One region of the Actinomadura luteofluorescens genome, then DNA from elsewhere that is predicted to be linked to it. Evidence: riboswitches for the same ligand, from Rfam matches in the RefSeq annotation. Region 1 holds a riboswitch; each other region holds the start of a gene.
What was found. A riboswitch is a leader RNA that binds a small molecule or an ion and turns the genes downstream of it on or off. The one in region 1 is predicted to bind cyclic di-AMP.

Region 1 (4,481 bases):
CTCGCGGATCAGGTGGGCGGCGATCGCGGGCAGCGGGTTGGCCTGCTCGAAGACCCGCGGGTCCAGTTCGGCCAGGTAGGCGGCGGCCAGATCGAGGAAGCGCGCCTGGTGGGCGGGGGCCTTGTCGCGCAGGTCGCGCAGGTAGAGCACCAGGTCGTGGTTGACGAACTTGACGTCCTTGGCCCGCTGCAGGTCGTAGGCGCCGCGCAGCGCGAAGAGCATGTCGATGCGGCGGTGGATCTCCAGCCGGTCGGCGAAGTTGGCCAGCTCGGTGCGCCGGTTGGAGATCGACGGCGCCCGCGTCCGCTCCTTGACCAGCCAGTTGTAGACGCGGTGCGGGATCAGGGCGGTGCGCCCCGCCTCAAGGTAGGCCTCGGCGGTGAACAGCAGGTCCTCGTAGTGCAGCCGCTCCACGAACCGCAGCCCGTGCTCCTCCAGGAAACCGCGCCGGTACGCCTTGTTGGTCGACAGGGTGTCGTAGAGGAGGTCGGGGTTCTCGTTCAGCGACTCGTAGACGGCGCTGTGCCGGTAGAGCCACGGATACCAGGGGCGGATGCGTCCCTTGGCGCCCTCGGGCACGTCGAGGAAGATCCGGTCGCAGAGCCCGGAGACCATGTCGGCGCCGGTGTCCTCGGCGGCGGCGAGGAGGTTGAGGCAGGCGTGCCGGTCCAGCAGGTCGTCGCTGTCGAGGAACATCACGTACCGGCCCGTGGACGTCTCGATCCCGGTGTTGCGGGGACGGCCGCATCCCCCGGAGTTGGCCGGCAGGTGGACGGCCCGGACCCGTCCGGGATGGGCCGCGGCGAGCCGGTCGGCGGCCTCGCCGGTGCCGTCGGTGCTCGCGTCGTCGACGATCACCGTCTCGACGCCGCCCAGCGACTGCGCCAGCGTCGAGGCCACCGCCCGCGGGAGCCTCCGCGCGTCGTTGTAGGCGATCACCACCACGCTGACATCCGGGCGCACCGCCATGGGCATCCCCCTCCGCAGACTCCGGCGTGCTGCTTTCCTTTCCACGAACGCCGCACTGAGGTCCAAGAGGGATCAAAAGCTGTCAACGCTTCGCATTACCCACCGTGAGCGGAGGCATTGGGCACAACACCCGGAACACCTGAAGGCGCCCGGCCGGGGGGCCGGGCGCCCTCATGGAGTGTGCGCCTTCTCGGGGGGCGTTCGGGTCAGCGGGCGTAGTCGGGGTAGCCGTAGCCGACGACCTGCGACTTCTCGCGGACCTTCTTCTTCACCGCGTTCTCGGTGTTGCCCTCGATGGTGGTGATGCTGCCGTCGCCGTTGTCCTTGACGACGATGCCGACGTGGTCGATGTCACCGATGCCGGCCTTCGAGCCGTCCTGCCAGTCGAAGAACACCACGGCGCCCGGCTTGGCCTTGTGGCCCCAGCGGTCGGTCTGCTTGAACCAGCTGGCGTGCTGGACGGTGTAGGCGTCCCAGCCCATGTTCTTGACGCCGGTCTGGGCGCCGAGCCAGGAGACGAACATGTTGCACCACTGGGCGCCGTTGTACTCCTTGACCGAGAAGCCGCCGTCGCGCTTGGCGGTGGCCTTCGCCTGCGGGGTCGAGACGTACCACTTGTGGTACTTGGTCTGGCCGCCCTTGCCCTCGTGGACGCCGACCTGCTGCTGCGCGAGCTTGATCACTTCGGCGGGCTTGACGGCGTGCGGGGGGACCTTGAAGCCCTCGCGCCGCGCCTCGGCCGCGACGTTCTCGGCCTTCACAGTCTTGACCTGGGAGGAGTCGTGCGCGGCGGTGCCCTGCTCGGCGACCGCCGCCGTCTGGGCGGAGGTCTCGGCGACCGCGCGGCCGCCGGCGAGGGGGTTGACCACCGAGAGCCCGACCGCGCCGGCCAGGACCGCGCCGACGGCGACGCCGACGGCCTTGTCCTCGGGCGTGAGGCGGTGGAGCGAAAGTCGATCGAACAGACCGGACATGCAGGGAATCTCCTTGTCTTCCATGGCGCCTACCGGGTTAGCTGACGGATTCGGGCATGGAAGCAGCCCTACGGCGCGACTCTCGGGCGCGCCGATTCACCCCAGAAACGTGGGTCCCCGGCTCCGATCCGGTCGCATCGACCGGGCGGACTCGGCCTCGCACCGCGCGAGCGGTGCAGGTATACGGATGCCTTCACTGACAGATCTTGATGAGGGGGCGCGCGTCACATGGCGCGCATCGCGTGCGGATTCCGCTCCGCGATCCTCGGCCGCGCATGGTGCGGCCGGTGGCAACGCATGGGACGCGTTGCGTGATTCGGGATCGAAGGTACCAACCTTCTCAAGAAAAGCAAACCAGGCATAAAGTAAAGTCTTGCCTGCTCAAAGCCCTTCCAAGAGACTCCCAACACGGAGACGGTCCCGCGTCTTCCCGATCTTTGTCAGGACGCCCCGCAACCCCTTGCCCGCCGTACTTACCGGCCCTTCGGGAAAAGGTAAAGAAGATCGAATTGCGGGCGGCCGGCACCTGCCGCCCGGGTGTCCGCGACCTCGACCACCCCGCCGGGTGAGGCGCACGTCACACTCGGCGATCTTGGCTGGCCAGGCGTGCGGTTCGTCACCGCGAGGCCCGGACGGTCACTCCACGTAAAGGGCGAAGAGCGTGGTGTCGTCGGCCGCCCGGTCGTGCTCCATCCGCGCGAGCACCTCGTCCAGCACCCGCTCGGGACGCGAGGAGCTGTCACGCAGGATGTGGGTCAGGCGGCCGATCCGCTCGTCCAGGTCCGCGTCCCTGCGCTCCACCAGGCCGTCGGTGTAGAGGAAGAGCATGTCGCCCGAGTCGAGCCCGGTGGTGATCGTCGTGTACTCCCAGCCGGGCATGGCGCCGAGCATCGGGTCCCGGACCACCTCCAGCGGGGTCGCCCGCCCGTCCCGGACCAGGATCGGCGGCGGATGGCCCGCGCACGTCCACTCCAGGACGTGGCGGGCCGGGTCGTAGTGGGCGACGATGGCGGTGCCCGTCGCGGGCGGGTCCATGGCGCCGATCAACTCGTTCAGCCAGCCGACCAGCCGTCCCGCCCGCTCCCCCGTACAGGCGAGGCCGAGCAGGCCGTTCCGCGTCCGCGCCATCGCCGCCGCCGCCGGCAGCCCGTGCCCGGCCGCGTCCCCGATGGCGAACATCGCCCGCCCGTCCTGGAGGGCCTTGGTCGCGAACCAGTCGCCGCCGATGCGGGCCGTGCTCTCCGCCGCCATGCTGCGGATCGAGGTGCACATGCCCGGAAGCTGCTCCACCTCGTCCTCGTCCGGCAGGATGGCCCGCCGCAGCGTCACCGCCACGCGCCGCTCCTGCGCCGTCCGCGCCTGCTGGCGCAGCATCTGCCGGCGGGTCTCGGCCAGCGCGCGCTCCACCCCGCGCCGCCGGGTGATGTCCTGCGAGACGATGTTGATCGAGACGGGCAGCCCGGACTCCCCGAGCACCGGCTCGGCGAACACCCACAGGTGGCGGGGCGTCCCGTCGTGGCCGATCACGCGGTGCTCCGCCTCGACCGGCTCACGACGCGAGAACATCGTCTGCACGGCCTCCTCGACCAGCGGGAGGTCGTCGTCGGCCACGACCTTCGGCAGGTCGTGCGGCATCGGCGGCACCTCGTCGGGGGAAAGGCCGTAGTTGGCCAGCATCTGCGGCGTCCAGTCCGCCTCCCCCGTCGCGAGGTCCCACTCCCCGAACCCGATCAGGGCGAGCCGCTCGACCCGCTCCAGCCGCCGCGCGATGCGGTCCTCGGCCAGGTGGTAACGCCAGGTCACGCAGATGCCGGTCGGCACCCGCACGCACCGCACGCTCATCCGCGACGAGCGGGACAGGCCGCGCTGAGCCGTCGAGTACTGGATCGAGGAACGTTCCAATCGCGTCCCGGACTCCAGCACCCCGACATAGTCGTCGAACAGGCCGCTGAGCACCGCACCCGGATCCGTCCGCAGCAGCCGCAGCCCGGTCAGCTCCTCCCGGCCCCGCCCGAACATGTCCTTGGCAACACCGTTGAGCTCCGCGAAGAGGAAGTCCGCCACATTGCCGTCCGGCCCCCGCACCGGGACCAGATGGGCCGCCGAGTCGAGCGCCCCCTCCAGCACCGCCGTCGCCGCCGGATCCTCGGGCACCCGCGCGAGGACCTCCGCGTCCCCCGCGGTGTCCTCGGCCGTCACCCGGCGCAGCACGTCCTCGGCCTCCGACAGGACGGCCTGGCGCTCCGCGGGGACCTCCTCCGTGCGCGGCGCCCGGCGACCCGCCAACACGGCCCCCACCGGCCCGCCGCCCCCGTCCTTGACCAGCAGCGACGCCGCCTCGACCATCTCCATGTCCAGGTCGCGCGCGAGCCAGATCAGGTGCTGCAGGGCCTCGCCCGGCGGGACGCCGAGACGCCGGGCCAGCACGACCCGCGCCTCCGCCAGCACCGCACGGTCGTGCGCGGCGCCCCGCAGGTCCTCCAGGTCCGCAACGTGCACCCCGGGCTGGATGCCCTCCGCTTCCACCAACCCTGTCCC
Region 2 (4,481 bases), 2.6 Mb from region 1:
GGAGCTCGGCTCACCGGTTGTGACCGACGGTGAGCAGTCCAAGCCGAGCTTCGCCACCTACCCGATCGCGGGCCTGGCCGACCTGGCCCCCGACGGCGCGGTGATCCCGTTCGCCGACGGGCACCAGCGGCAGCTGCCGCGGCTGACGGCGGGCCCGTTCCGCTACACCGGCCACGCCGTGGACTACCTGCGGGCCGCCCAGCGCCACGCGACCGCGCCGGTCAAGCAGGCCGTGATCGCGCCGTCGGCGCTGAGCCTGCTGTACCCGGCCGACGGCATCGACGGCTACCCGCGCGAGATGTTCCTCGACGACCTGGTCGACGAGGCCGAGGCCGACATCCGCTCCTGCCTGGACGCGGGCGCCCACGTGGTGCAGCTCGACTTCACCGAGGGGCGGCTGTCGCTCAAGCTCGACCCCAGCGGGGGCGTACTGGACGCCTTCATCGCGCTCAACAACCGGGTCCTGGAACGCTTCTCCTCCGACGAGCGCGCCCGGATCGGCGTGCACGTGTGCCCGGGCGGCGACCTCGACTCCACCCACAGCCTCGACGTCGACTACGCGGAGCTGCTGCCCAAGCTCTTCGAGCTCAAGGCCGGCGCCTTCTACCTCCAGCTGGCCAGCGAACCCGACCCCGACCGGATCCTGGCCATCGTCGCCGCCCACCTGCCCGCGGACGCCCGCGTCTTCGTCGGCGTCGTCGACCCCATCGACCCCCGCGTCGAGACGCCCGAGCAGATCCGCGACCGCGTCCTCGCCGCCGCCCGCCACCTGCCCGTCGACCGCCTCGGCACCTGCGACGACTGCGGCTTCTCCCCGTTCGCCGACGACACCTCCACGTCCCGCGACACGGCCTTCGCGAAGATAGCCGCCCGCGTGGAGGGCACGGCCCTGGCCGCCGCCGAACTGGGCGTCTGACCGCGCTGGAGCCCTGCTTCCCCTGAGCGCCCTCGCGGAGGTGCGTTCAGGGGAAGTCGCGGCGGTCATCGGGAAGCGCGCTCGGTGGGGGCGTCCGACGGCGGCGGGGTGCGGATGAGGAGCATCACCACGACGGCGACGGTGGTCAGGGCCAGTGCCGAGACGGTCGCACCGGCGGTGTAGCCGTGCACGAGGGCGCTCACCCGCGGGGCGCCCGGGCCGTGCTCGCGCAGGTAGCCCGCCGTCGCGCCGATCGCGACGGTGTTGACGACGGCGGTCCCGATGGAGCCGCCCATCTGGGACGCGGCGTTGACGACGGCGGCGGCGACGCCGGCCTCGCGCGGGGAGACGCCCGCGGTCGCCAGCGAGAACGCGGGCGGGAACGCGGCGCCCATGCCGAGTCCGAGCAGGACCTCGACCGGGACGACGGCGGTGGCGTAGCCGCTGCCCGCGCCGAGCCGGGTCAGGACGGCCAGCCCGGCCGCGGCGGTGAGCAGGCCCCCGGCGATCAGCAGCCGGGCGGGCACCCGCCTGATGAGCAGGGCGCCGACAAGGTAGCCGCTCGCGGAGTTCGCGACGGCCATCGGCAGGAACGCCAGCCCGGTGCGCATCGGCGAGAAGTGCGCGACCACCTGGAGGTAGTAGGTCAGCGTGAGGAAGACCCCGAAGGCGCCGACGACCGCGGTGGCCACCGCGAGGTAGGCGCCCGCCCGGTTGCGGTCGGCGAGGATCCGCAGCGGCAGCAGCGGCGCGCCGTGCCGGGCCTGGCGCACGACGAACAGGGCGAGCGCCAGGACGCCGGCCGCGAGCGGCGCGGTGGTCCGCCACGCGTCCCAGCCGTGCGGGGCGGCCTGGCCCGCGCCGTACACGACGGCGGCCAGGCCGCCGGTGACGAGGACGGCGGAGATCCAGTCGAGGCGCGACCCGGGGAAGCCGGGCGGCGCCGGAAGGACGATCCGTCCCGCCACCGACGCGGCCGCGGCGATCGCGACGTTGACGTAGAGGCACCAGCGCCAGTCGGCGTACTGGGTGAGCGCGCCGCCGAGCAGCAGGCCGACCGCCGCGCCGCTGCTGGCCACGGCGCCGTACACGCCGAACGCCTTCGCGCGCTCCTTGGGTTCGGTGAAGGTCACCGCCAGCAGGGACAGGGCGGTCGGGGCGAGGAGCGCGGCGAACGCCCCCTGCAGGGCGCGCCCGGCCACGAGGACCCCGAAGCCCGGGGCGGCCCCGGCGATCATCGAGGCGATCGCGAATCCGGCCAGCCCGGCCAGGAAGCTGCGGCGCCGCCCGACCAGGTCGGCGATCCGGCCGCCGAGCAGGAGCAGCCCGGCGAAGGAGAGGGTGTAGGCGGTGATCACCCACTGCCGGTCGGCGTCGCCGAAGCCGAGCGCGTGCTGGGCCGTCGGCAGCGCGATGTTCACGATCGTGGCGTCGAGCGCGATCATCAGCTGCGCGACGGCGATGACGACCAGCGCCGCCCAGCGCCGGTTCGGGGTGCCCGCGGACGGGCCGGACGCGGTCCGCGCCGTGATGGCGGTCATGGAACCCACCTCCCAATAAATGAAGGATTCTCCTCCGGATAATAACTGGAGGCTTCTCCTCCGTCTAGAGGTGACCTTGCCCTCCCTGGGAGGTTTCAGTAGCTTTGCCCCTTCAAGGCGTCTGCCAGGCGTTTTGTCCCACTCCGGTGGGGCGGGGTGCCATCCCCGTGCGCCAAGGCCCGAGACCCCTCATCGATCGGGCCCCACATCGTCAGAGCCGCTGTCTTCCAGCGGCACCCGCCGAGTCCGCCGTGGCGCGGAGCCGGGGACCCAACCCGCACTGGGGTGAATCGGCCTGTTCTCGGGCCGTAGGGCGACTTCCACGTCCGAACCCGTCAGCTAACCCGGTAGGCGGCACATGGAAGCAAGGAGCCCCCCTTGAAAGGCAAGCAGAGCAAGCGGTCGCGCGTCCTCCGGCCCGGCCCCTGGGCCACGGTCACGCTGACAGGTCTCGCCGTCTTCGGCGTGACGGCGGCAGTGCCGACGACCTTGCAGCACGCGTCCACCGAGAACGTCGCCGCCGTCCAGACCGTGCCGCAGCAGCGGACCGCGGGGCAGCAGGCCGCGCCGCGGAGGGCGGCACCGCAGGAGCAGGTCAGGGCCCAGGCCGAGGTCCTGAAGGAGTTCAAGGCACCGGCGAAGGCCGAGCCGTCCACGAAGACCAAGACCAAGACCAAGAAGCTGGCCGCCGAGCCCGTGTCGGACGAGCGGTCCAAGGTCATCAAGCGGGCCGAGACCTGGCATCCGCACTCCGACGAGCGGGTCCCCTACAGCCAGACGAGCACGCACAACGGCTACCGCACCGACTGCTCGGGCTTCGTGTCCATGGCGCTCGGCCTGCCCGAGCCCGGGACGAACACCGTCGGCCTCACCTCGTCCCGGTACACCGAACGCATCGAGATGTCCGAGCTGAAGAAGGGCGACCTCGTCATGGACGCCCTCGGCAGCAACACCACGCGGCACGTCGTCATCTTCGAGAAGTGGGCCGACAAGGAGCACTCGTCGTACTGGGCCTACGAGCAGCGCGGCCGGTACGGAACCGACCACCGGACGCTCGACTACGGGCTGTCCTCGGACGACGAGTACAAGGCGTACCGGCCGACGTCCCTCAAGTAGGCCGGCAGGAGATGCCCGGCATCGGCTCAACGCCGGTGCCGGGCGGAACGGGCCGAGGAGCGGGACAGGTCAGACCGAGCGGACGGCCCGCAGGGACTCCTTCAGGGAACCGAGGGTCGAGAAGACGGCCGTGGGTTCGTAGCCGCAGTGGGCCATGCAGTTGGCGCAGCGGGAATCGCGTCCCCGTCCGTAGGAGTCCCAGTCGGTCTCGTCCAGGAGTTCCTGGTAGGTCTGCGCGTAGCCGTCCGACATCAGGTAGCAGGGACGCTGCCAGCCGAAGAGCGAGTAGGACGGGATCGCCCAGGCCGTGCAGGGGAAGTCGACCTTGCCTTCCAGGAAGTCCAGGAACAGGGGCGAGTGGTTGAAGCGCCACCGCTTGCGGTTGCCGTCCCCGAACGCCTTGCGGAACAGCTCCCGCGTCTCCTGGACGCCGAGGAAGTGGTCCTGGTCGGGCGCCTTGTCGTAGGCGTAGCCGGGCGAGATCATCATCTCGTCGACCCGGAGGTCGTCGTTGAGGTAGTTCATGACGTCGATGACGGTCTGCGGCGTGTCCGTATTGAAGATCGTCGTGTTGGTCGTGACGCGGAACCCGCGCCGCTTGCATTCCTTGACGGCCGCGACGGCCTCGTCGAACACTCCCTCCTTGCAGACGGACTCGTCGTGGCGTTCCCGCAGGCCGTCGATGTGCACCGCCCAGGCGAAGTACGGCGACGGCGTGAACTTGTCGAGCTTCTTGGGGATGAGCAAGGCGTTCGTGCACAGGAAGACGAACTTCTTGCGCCGGACGAGCTCCTTCACCAGCTCGTCGATTTGCGGGTGCATGAGCGGCTCGCCGCCCGCGATGGAGACCATCGGCGCCCCGCACTCCTCGATGGCGGCGAGGGCCTGCTCGACCGGCATGCGTTTCT
Region 3 (4,481 bases), 5.7 Mb from region 1:
GCCGACCTCCTCGTCCTGCGCACGGACGCCTTCGGCCTCGCGGCGGCCCACGACCCCATCGCGGCCGTGGTCCTGTCGGCGGACACGCGCAGCGTCGACACCGTTCTCGTGGGCGGACGCGTGGTCAAGCGCGGGGGAGCGCTGGTGGGCTGCGACGTCCCCGCCCTCCTGGCGTCCCTGGCGGACTCCGCCGCGCACGTGACGGCGGCCTGAACGTCGGCCGCGCGTGGCATGCTGATCGGCGTGGAGATAACGATCCGCGTCGCCGACGATCTGCTGATGTTCCTGCCCGCCCCCCGGCGGGAGCCCGAGGTGCGGGTGCCCTACGACGGGACCTCGACGCTGGGGCATCTCGTGGAGTCGCTGGGCGTGCCGCTGCCCGAGGCGGGCCCGATGACCGCCGACGGCGAGCCCGCCGGGCCCGCCACGCGCCCGGAGGCCGGGGCCGAGGTCCGCGTGGCGGCGGTGGAGCGCCCCCAGCCCGTGCCGCTGGACCCGGGCCAGGTCGCCCCGCGCTTCCTCCTGGACGTGCACCTCGGCACGCTGGCCCGGCGCATGCGCCTGCTCGGCCTCGACACCGCCTACCACAACGACATGGACGACCCGGCGCTGGTCGTCCAGGCCAACGAGGAGCGCCGCGTCCTGCTCACCCAGGACCGCGGCCTCCTGCGCCGCCGCGCGCTGTGGTTCGGCGCCTACGTCCGCGGCTCGCGCCCTGACGACCAGCTCCGCGACCTGCTCGACCGCTTCGCGCCCGTCCTGCGCCCGTGGACGCGCTGCACCGCCTGCAACGGCGAGCTCGTCCCGGTCGACAAGCAGGAGATCGAGCGCGAGCTCCAGTCGGGCACGCGCCGCAGCTACGACGTCTACGGCCGCTGCGCCGGGTGCGGCCAGGTGTACTGGCGCGGGGCGCACGGCGACCACCTGGAGGAGATCGTCCGCGACGCCACGCGACTGGTCGACTCCCTCCGGGGGAACGGAACCGGGAAGACGGGCGCCGCGGTCTGATCACGAACAGGGAGAGGAGCTGATCACGATCGATCTCGTGGTGGTGGGGGCGGCGATCCTCGCGGACGGGCGGCTGCTGGCCGCCCAGCGCGCCGAGCCGCCGCACATGGCGGGCGGCTGGGAGCTCCCCGGCGGCAAGGTCGACCCCGGGGAGTCCGACGAGGACGCCCTGGTGCGCGAGTGCCACGAGGAACTGGCCGTCAAGGTACGCCTGGGCCGCCGCGTGGGCGGCGACTGGCGCCTCAGCACCCGCGCCGTCCTGCGCGTCTGGACGGCCGAACTGGTAGAAGGCGAGCCGCAAGCCCTGGAGCACCTACAACTCCGCTGGCTGACCCCGCCCGAACTCCAAAACCTCAACTGGCTCCCCGGCGACCGCCCAGTGATCGAGGCCCTAGCAAAACAAGGCCTCACCTAGCCACGCCACCGCACGCGCCGACCTCAGCCGACACAGCAACCACGCAGCAACCCAACGGTTGCGATCGCGTCCGAAGGCAGGTTCGAGCTTGCGAGAACCTGATCGCGCAGCGAGCCGCCAGGCGAGTCGGAGCGATGCCAGCGATCGCCCGCGGTGCTCGACGATGGAGGGCCGCCAAGGCCCGAAGGAGGAGAGCACTGCCATAGGCACAGCAGCGAGCCGCCAGGCGAGACGGAGCGATGCCAGCGATCGCCCGCTTTTATCGACGATGGAGGGCCGCTAGGCCCGAAGGAGGAGAAAAAAGCTAAGAAATACGGTTCGCGCCGGCGAAGTCGGAGCGGTCGGAGAGTTTGGAGATCTTTACCACGTCGCCGGTCTGGGGGGCGTGGAGGTACTTGCCGTCGCCCAGGTAGATGCCCATGTGGTGAAGGTTGCCGCCGAAGTACACGAGGTCGCCGGAGCGGAGGGCGCCGCGCGAGACCTTCGAGCCCATGGCGAACAGGTCGCCGGTGTAGTGGGGGAGGCCGGGCTTGCCGACCTGGGCGTAGGCCCAGACGACGAGGCCGGAGCAGTCGAAGCTGCTCGGGCCGGCGGCGGCCCAGACGTACGGGGAGCCGAGTTTGGTGAGGGCCTTGCGGGCCATCTTGGCGGGGAGGCCGGAGCCCTTCACGGTGGCGCTGAGGCCGGTGCGGGGGTCGCTCGCGTGGGTGGTGGTCAGCTTGTCGAGGCGCTTCATCACCTCGGCGACCTTGGTCTTGGCGGCCTCGCGGGTCTTCTTGGCGTCGTCCCAGGCCTTCTTGACCTGCGCGGTCTTCGCCTTCGCGGTGCGTTCCGCGGCGTCGGCCTGGTCGATCTGCTTCTTCAGGGCGAGGACGGCGGTGGCCTGGCTCTGCGCGAGGAAGGCGCGGTCGGACAGGCCCTCGGCGGAGGCGCCGGAGCCGAAGAGGACGTCGGGGCCGCCGGCCATGTAGTTCGCGGCGGCTAGGCTTCCGAGCTTCTGGCGGGCGGGCTCGGCGAGGGCGCGCAGCCGCTCGGCCTCCCTGGTGGCGTCCTGCTCGGCCTTGCGGGCCTTGTTGAACTCCACGCGGGCCTTGTTGAACTTCTCCGTGAGGATCTCGGCCTCTTCGTTCAGCGCGTCGAGGCTCTTGCGCAGGCCCTTCTCCGTCGTCGGCGTGGGGCTCGGCGCCAGGGGCGCGGAGGCGGGCCGGAACGGCTGGGCGGCGTGGGCGAGGTCCGGCGCGGTGGCGCCGAGGCCGATCAGGAGCAGGGTCGCGGTGGCGGTGGGCAGGACGCGACGCCGCCGATGGGGATCCGGAGCCAAGCCGGTGTTCTCCTCTCCTCGTGCGCCTACCGGGTTAGCTGACGGGTTCGGGCCAGGAGTCGCCCTACGACGAACGTCGATTCACCCCGAGGTGATGGGTCCCCGGTTCTCCCGTCGTGCGGGAGATTCGGCGTTCCGGTCGCAGTCCCGGGGGGTGGGACTCCGGACGACCGGATCTCGGGCAGATTACAAAGGATGCGCAAAGTTGGCCAATCGAGGCCCCTGCGACGGGTGGGACGAACGGCTCGGAGTGGGTGGTACGCACGGCCAAGTAGAATGGGTCCGGCCGCACGTCTGCGGCGACTCCCGAACTCTCACGCAAGGCGAACCCGCATGCCCATCTCCACGCGCGACGACCTCCGTAACGTCGCGATCGTCGCCCATGTCGACCATGGCAAGACGACGCTGGTCGACGCCATGCTCTGGCAGTCCGGAGCCTTCCGCGAGAACCAGGACGTCGACGACCGCGTGCTCGACTCCAACGACCTGGAGCGCGAGAAGGGGATCACGATCCTCGCGAAGAACACCGCGGTCCTGCACAACGGGCTGACCATCAACATCATCGACACCCCGGGACACGCCGACTTCGGCGGCGAGGTCGAGCGCGGCCTGTCCATGGTGGACGGCGTCGTGCTCCTGGTCGACGCCAGCGAGGGCCCGCTCCCGCAGACCCGGTTCGTGCTGCGCAAGGCGCTCGCCGCGCGGCTGCCGGTGATCCTGGTCGTGAACAAGACCGACCGTCCCGACGCGCGCATCGACGAGGTCGTGGACGAGACCTACGAGCTGTTCATGGACCTCGACGCCGACGAGGACCAGATCGACTTCCCGATCGTGTACGCGTCCGGCCGCGCCGGGCGGGCCTCGCTCGACAAGCCCGCCGACGGCGCGATGCCCGGCAGCGACGACCTGGAGCCGCTGTTCAAGGTCATCACCGAGACGATCCCCGCGCCGTCCTACGACCCCGACGCCCCGCTCCAGGCGCACGTGACGAACCTGGACGCCTCCAGCTACCTGGGCCGGATCGCGCTGTGCCGGGTGCATGCCGGCACGATCAAGAAGGGCCAGCAGGTCGCGTGGTGCCGGCACGACGGCAGCGTCGACCGGGTGAAGATCACCGAGCTGCTGATGACGGAGGCGCTCACCCGCAAGCCCGCGGACGAGGCCGGGCCCGGCGACATCATCGCCATCGCCGGGATCCCCGACATCATGATCGGCGACACGATCGCCGACCCCGACGACCCGCGCCCGCTGCCGCTGATCACGGTGGACGAGCCCGCGATCTCCATGACGATCGGCACCAACACCGGGCCGATGGCGGGCCGCGAGAAGGGCACCAAGGTCACCGCCCGGATGGTCAAGGACCGGCTCGACCGCGAGCTCGTCGGCAACGTGTCGATCCGGGTGCTGCCGACCGAGCGTCCCGACGCCTGGGAGGTGCAGGGCCGCGGCGAGCTGGCCCTGGCGATCCTGGTCGAGAACATGCGCCGCGAGGGCTACGAGCTGACGGTCGGCAAGCCGCAGGTCGTCACGCGGGAGATCGACGGCAAGAAGCACGAGCCGGTCGAGCGGCTCACCGTCGACATCCCCGAGGAGTACCTCGGCGCCGTCACGCAGCTGATGGCGGTCCGCAAGGGCCGCATGGAGCACATGACGAACCACGGCACGGGCTGGATCCGGATGGAGTTCCTCGTCCCGGCCCGCGGCCTGATCGGCTTCCGTACCGAGTTCATGACGGAG
Region 4 (4,481 bases), 7.0 Mb from region 1:
GGGAGGTCGCCGACGCCGCGCGGCGCGCCAGCGCGCGCCCGTGCCCGTCCTCTCTGCTGCTGCGGAGGCTGGGCCGTTCCTAAGGCTCCCATAAGGCTCCGATAAGGCAAGCCTCGCCGTACGTGATCATGGCGTCACTAAAAGTGGACAATATCCATAGATGTCAATCAAAGAGTGATGAATCGGTTGTGACGGCTGTTGCCCCTCGCTAGTGTCGTCCGCTGACGTCGTGGACGAGAGGGGCGAAACTGACCGTGGCCAATGATCACATCGGGGCACCGGCGCAGCGGCCTGGCCGCAGGGCAGGCTCTGCGGGCAGAGGCGTCTCCCGTCGCCTGGCGGCCGTCGCCGGCCTGACCGTGACGGTCTCCCTGACCTGCTCCCCGGTGGTGGCGCACGCCGAGCCCAAGCCGACCCGGGCGCAGGCCCAGAAGACGCTCGACAAGCTCAACGAGAAGATGGACCAGAAGGTCGAGCAGTTCAACCAGAACCGCGAGAAGCTCAAGGTCGCCAAGAAGAAGTTCGACTCGGCGACCAAGGCGAGCAAGCAGGAGCAGGCCAGCTTCGAGGAGCAGCGGTCCAAGATCGCTACGATGGCGGCCACCGCCTACAAGAACGGTGACTCGACCGACGTCACCGGCTTCGTGGGCAGCAACGACCCGCAGTCGATCCTCGACCAGGCGGCCGTCTTCTCGCACCTGTCGCAGGAGCGCAGCTCCCAGCTCACCCAGTTCCTCGCGACCGCCCAGCGGCTCCGCCGGGAGCAGGCTCAGGCGAAGTCCGCCTACGACGAGGTGAAGTCGAAGCAGGACGAGCTGAAGAAGCAGAAGCAGGAACTCGACAAGCAGGTGCAGAAGCAGAAGTCGCTCGTGCGCCGGCTCGGCGGGGGCACGACCAAGACCCCGGGCGGTGGCGGCAACACCGGCGGCACCTACAACGGCCCGGCGAGCGGGCCGGCGCGCTCGGCGCTCGACTTCGCCTACGCGCAGCTCGGCAAGCCCTACTCCTACGGCGCCGAGGGGCCGAGCTCCTACGACTGCTCCGGCCTGACCATGAAGTCCTGGGCCGCCGCGGGCGTCGGCATCACCCGCACCACCAACTCGCAGTACGCCGCGACCAAGCGGGTGGCCAAGGAGAACCTGCAGCCGGGCGACCTGGTGTTCTTCAGCAACCTCGGCCACGTCGGCCTCTACGTGGGCGGCGGCAAGATGATCCACGCCCCGCACACCGGCGACGTCGTCAGGATCGCCGACATCACCTCCGGCTACTACCTGAGCAACTACTACGGCGCCGGACGCCCCTGACACACGGCCCTGACGGTCCCCCTCGGGCGGGCTTGACGGACCCTCGTCGACAACGGACCAGGCTTGACCTGGTCCGTTGTTGATTTTGGGGGGGTTTGCCTTCTTTTGGGGTTTTGGTACGTTGTCACCACTCACGGCGCCCTCCAGACGCCGTGGCCCCGCGGCGCCCACCAGGCGCCCCGGCCCCACGCGGCGCATCCAGCACCCGCGTGACGGCGGCGCGAGCCACGCGCCGCTCCCCCCAGGGCGGCACGCCCCACGTGCCGTCCCGCGGCGCCCGAAGGCGCCGCACGGTCTCGAAGCAGACCAGGCCGACCCCGTCCACCGGGCGCACGCCCGCAGCGTGCATGGCGCTGAGCGCGCAGCCGCGGTGGCGTACACGGGGCAGGCCCCGGGCGGTCCCCGGAGACGGGACGCCGTCCGCCCACAACATCAGGCGCCGCTCGTTCGCACGCGGGAGACAGGTCCCGCGCCGGGCCCCATCTCGCCCCCAGGATCGCAGCGGCAGCGCCGAATCCGCCTCAGCGCGGAGCCGGGGACCCACACCGCCGGAGTCCGGAGAACCTCTCCGGACGGGCATTCCGGCACCCGGGGTGAATCGGCGCGTCTCTCCCGGCAGTCCGGTGAGAGCCGCCGTAGGGCCACTTCCACGCCCGAACCCGTCAGCTAACCCGGTAGGCGTCTGGAAGACAAGGAGTGAATCCCGCAGCGTTACCTGGGGCGTGGCCGCCACGCGGTCACGCCCCCACCCCCCTTTACTCCGCGGGCGCCATCGCCCGCCGAGATTCCCATCCGAACCGGCGTGCCCGCTCTCGGGCGCGTCACCGCCGAGTCCGCGGACCGCCGTGCCCCTGTGCGCGGCCCGTCGCGGAACCGGGGACCCACTGCGTCCTTTCGGGGTGAATCGGCCTGCCTTCGCGGGCCGTAGGGCGGCTTCCACGCCCGAACCCGTCAGCTAACCCGGTAGGCGGCATGGAAGTCGAGGAGATCCCCCCGTGCCACGCGCGCACTGCAAGAAGACCCCCGGCAGGCACCGCAAGCCGAACTCCCTGTCCCTCGCATGGCGGACGACCGGCGGCGTCGTCGTCGGCGCCGCCGTGCTCGGCACCGCCGCGGCCACCGCGAACGCGTCGGTCCTGCCGTTCGGTTCCACCCCGGTGAGCTCCGCCGCCGCCGACCTGGCCCCCGGCCTGACGGCGCGCGGCGCCCCGTCCGGGCGCACGTCCGGGCGCACGTCCGGGCCCGCGTCCGGGAAGGCGCCCAAACCCACCGCCTCGAAGGCCCCGGCCGCCAAGAGGGACGCCCGTCCCGAGCAGCCGCGGGCGAAGACCTCCGAGAAGGCCGCCGCGAAGTCGCGGCCCACCGCCGCGCAGGCCATCAGGCTCGCCCGCTCGCAGGTGGGCATCGAGGAGGACGGCGGCGGCGAGACCAAGTTCCAGGAGTGGTATATGACCACGTCCCGCGCGCGGGAGACGCTCGCGCGCGACGGCGGCTCCCTCGACGGCTACGGCGACGCGAACTGGTGCGACATGTTCGTCTCCTGGGTGGGCGAGCAGATCGGCTTCAGCGAGCAGGTCGGCAGCGATGCCTGGACCGTCGCCCACGCCCGCTGGTTCCAGGAGCACGGCCGCTGGGGCACCGAGCCGAGGCCCGGCGCGATCGTCTTCTTCGCCTGGGACGGCGGCGAGTCCGTCGACGACATCGAGCACGTCGGCATGGTGGTCGAGAAGGTCGACGACGGCACGATCGAGACCGTCGAGGGCAACGCCGACAACGCCGTCCGTGTGAAGGAACGTTCCACAGACGTCGTCGTCGGCTACGGCTACCCGGACTACCGGTCGTGACGGCGCCCACCGCCCCGCGTCCTGCATAGGATCGCGCCCATGGAGGAAGGCCCCGGGCAGGACGCCCCCGTGACGCGGCGCAGGGTCCTCGCCCTCGGCGCGGGCGGGGCCGCCGTCCTCCTCGCCGGGGGCGCCGGCCTGGCCGGCTCGCGCTCCGGCGGCGGGGCGCCGGGCTCCGGAGCCCCCACCTCCCCGGCCGCCGGGACGTTCAGCCCGGACACGGCCGCCGCCGTGCTCGCCAACCGCGCCCGCGCCGTCCGCGACGGCGACCGCATGGCGTTCCTCGCCACGGTGGGCAGCGCCCCCGCCGCCTTCCAGGACGCCCAGTCCCGCGTGTACGGGAACCTCCGGAAGCTTCCCCTGGAAGGCTGGCGGGAGCGCCTCGTCGACACCGAGGCCATGGACGGCGCGACCGCCGTCGTCCGCGTCGAGGTGCGCTACCGGCTGCGCGGCTTCGACCGGGGCGACGTGGCCCGCACCCGCTACCTCACGCTGGCCCCCCGGGCCGGGACGTGGACGATCGTCGGCGACGGGACGTCCCGCGGCCTCGCCGACGACACCGACATCTGGGACTGCGGCCCCCTGGCGGTGGTCAGGGGGCGCTCCGGCCTCGTCATCGGCGACGGCGCCGGCCTCGGCGGCATCGCCGAACGGCTGGACGCCGCCGTCCCGGTCGTCACGTCCGTGGTCGGCAAGGCGTGGGCGCAGCGGGTCGTCGCGCTCGTCCCCGCCGACGCGACCCTCGCCTCCGCGCTCGCCGGCCCCGGGCAGAGCCTCGGCCAGATCGCCGCGCTCGCCACCGTGGCGCCCGCCGCCGGGGCCGGCCACGGCGAGGACCGCGTCATCGTCTCCCCCGGCACCTTCGGCCGCCTCAACGAGCTCGGCCGCGACGTCGTGCTCACCCACGAGCTGACCCACGTCGCCACCGGCGGCGCCCGCGACCGGCGCACCCCGCTGTGGCTGATCGAGGGCTTCGCGGACTACGTCGGCTACCGGCGCGTCAAGATCAGCACCCGGACGGCGGCGGGCGAGCTGCACCGCGAGGTCTCCGCCGGGCGCGCGCCGTCCGCGCTCCCCGCCGCCGACGCCTTCGCCGGCGGCTCCCCCCGCCTCTCCCAGGCCTACCAGGAGGCCTGGCTCGCCTGCCGGATGGTCGCCGACCGGTACGGTGAGGCGGCGCTGGTGCGGCTCTACCGGGCCGCCGGGCGCGCCCCGGAGGCCGCGGCGCTGCGCGACGTGCTCGGCCTCACCCGGGAGCGCTTCACCGCACTGTGGCGCGACTACGTGAAGGAGGAGCTCGCATGAGCGAGGCGGAGACCGACGAGGGACGGGC

Region 2: linked by a shared signal. The riboswitch ahead of BJY14_RS28180 (NlpC/P60 family protein) and the one ahead of BJY14_RS39820 (CHAP domain-containing protein) in region 1 are both predicted to bind cyclic di-AMP.
Region 3: linked by a shared signal. The riboswitch ahead of BJY14_RS13435 (C40 family peptidase) and the one ahead of BJY14_RS39820 (CHAP domain-containing protein) in region 1 are both predicted to bind cyclic di-AMP.
Region 4: linked by a shared signal. The riboswitch ahead of BJY14_RS07465 (CHAP domain-containing protein) and the one ahead of BJY14_RS39820 (CHAP domain-containing protein) in region 1 are both predicted to bind cyclic di-AMP.

Annotation. Positions count from the first base shown of each region.
Region 1 covers NZ_JACCBA010000001.1:8,635,432-8,639,912, reverse strand. Annotated here, with positions in the region: gene BJY14_RS39825 (bifunctional glycosyltransferase/CDP-glycerol:glycerophosphate glycerophosphotransferase) at 1-969, opposite strand, end outside; gene BJY14_RS39820 (CHAP domain-containing protein) at 1,176-1,943, opposite strand; cyclic di-AMP (ydaO/yuaA leader) riboswitch at 1,955-2,101, opposite strand; gene BJY14_RS39815 (PP2C family protein-serine/threonine phosphatase) at 2,580-4,442, opposite strand.
Region 2 covers NZ_JACCBA010000001.1:6,057,409-6,061,889, reverse strand. Annotated here, with positions in the region: gene BJY14_RS28190 (cobalamin-independent methionine synthase II family protein) at 1-916, shown strand, start outside; gene BJY14_RS28185 (MFS transporter) at 982-2,457, opposite strand; cyclic di-AMP (ydaO/yuaA leader) riboswitch at 2,686-2,826, shown strand; gene BJY14_RS28180 (NlpC/P60 family protein) at 2,836-3,573, shown strand; gene hpnH (adenosyl-hopene transferase HpnH) at 3,643-4,481, opposite strand, start outside.
Region 3 covers NZ_JACCBA010000001.1:2,910,472-2,914,952, reverse strand. Annotated here, with positions in the region: gene BJY14_RS13450 (amidohydrolase family protein) at 1-213, shown strand, start outside; gene BJY14_RS13445 (Mut7-C RNAse domain-containing protein) at 250-1,008, shown strand; gene BJY14_RS13440 ((deoxy)nucleoside triphosphate pyrophosphohydrolase) at 1,037-1,423, shown strand; gene BJY14_RS13435 (C40 family peptidase) at 1,728-2,744, opposite strand; cyclic di-AMP (ydaO/yuaA leader) riboswitch at 2,752-2,887, opposite strand; gene typA (translational GTPase TypA) at 3,078-4,481, shown strand, end outside.
Region 4 covers NZ_JACCBA010000001.1:1,664,348-1,668,828, forward strand. Annotated here, with positions in the region: gene BJY14_RS07455 (NYN domain-containing protein) at 1-83, shown strand, start outside; gene BJY14_RS46425 (C40 family peptidase) at 360-1,304, shown strand; cyclic di-AMP (ydaO/yuaA leader) riboswitch at 1,803-2,000, shown strand; cyclic di-AMP (ydaO/yuaA leader) riboswitch at 2,151-2,290, shown strand; gene BJY14_RS07465 (CHAP domain-containing protein) at 2,300-3,148, shown strand; gene BJY14_RS07470 (hypothetical protein) at 3,188-4,453, shown strand; gene BJY14_RS07475 (M48 family metallopeptidase) at 4,450-4,481, shown strand, end outside.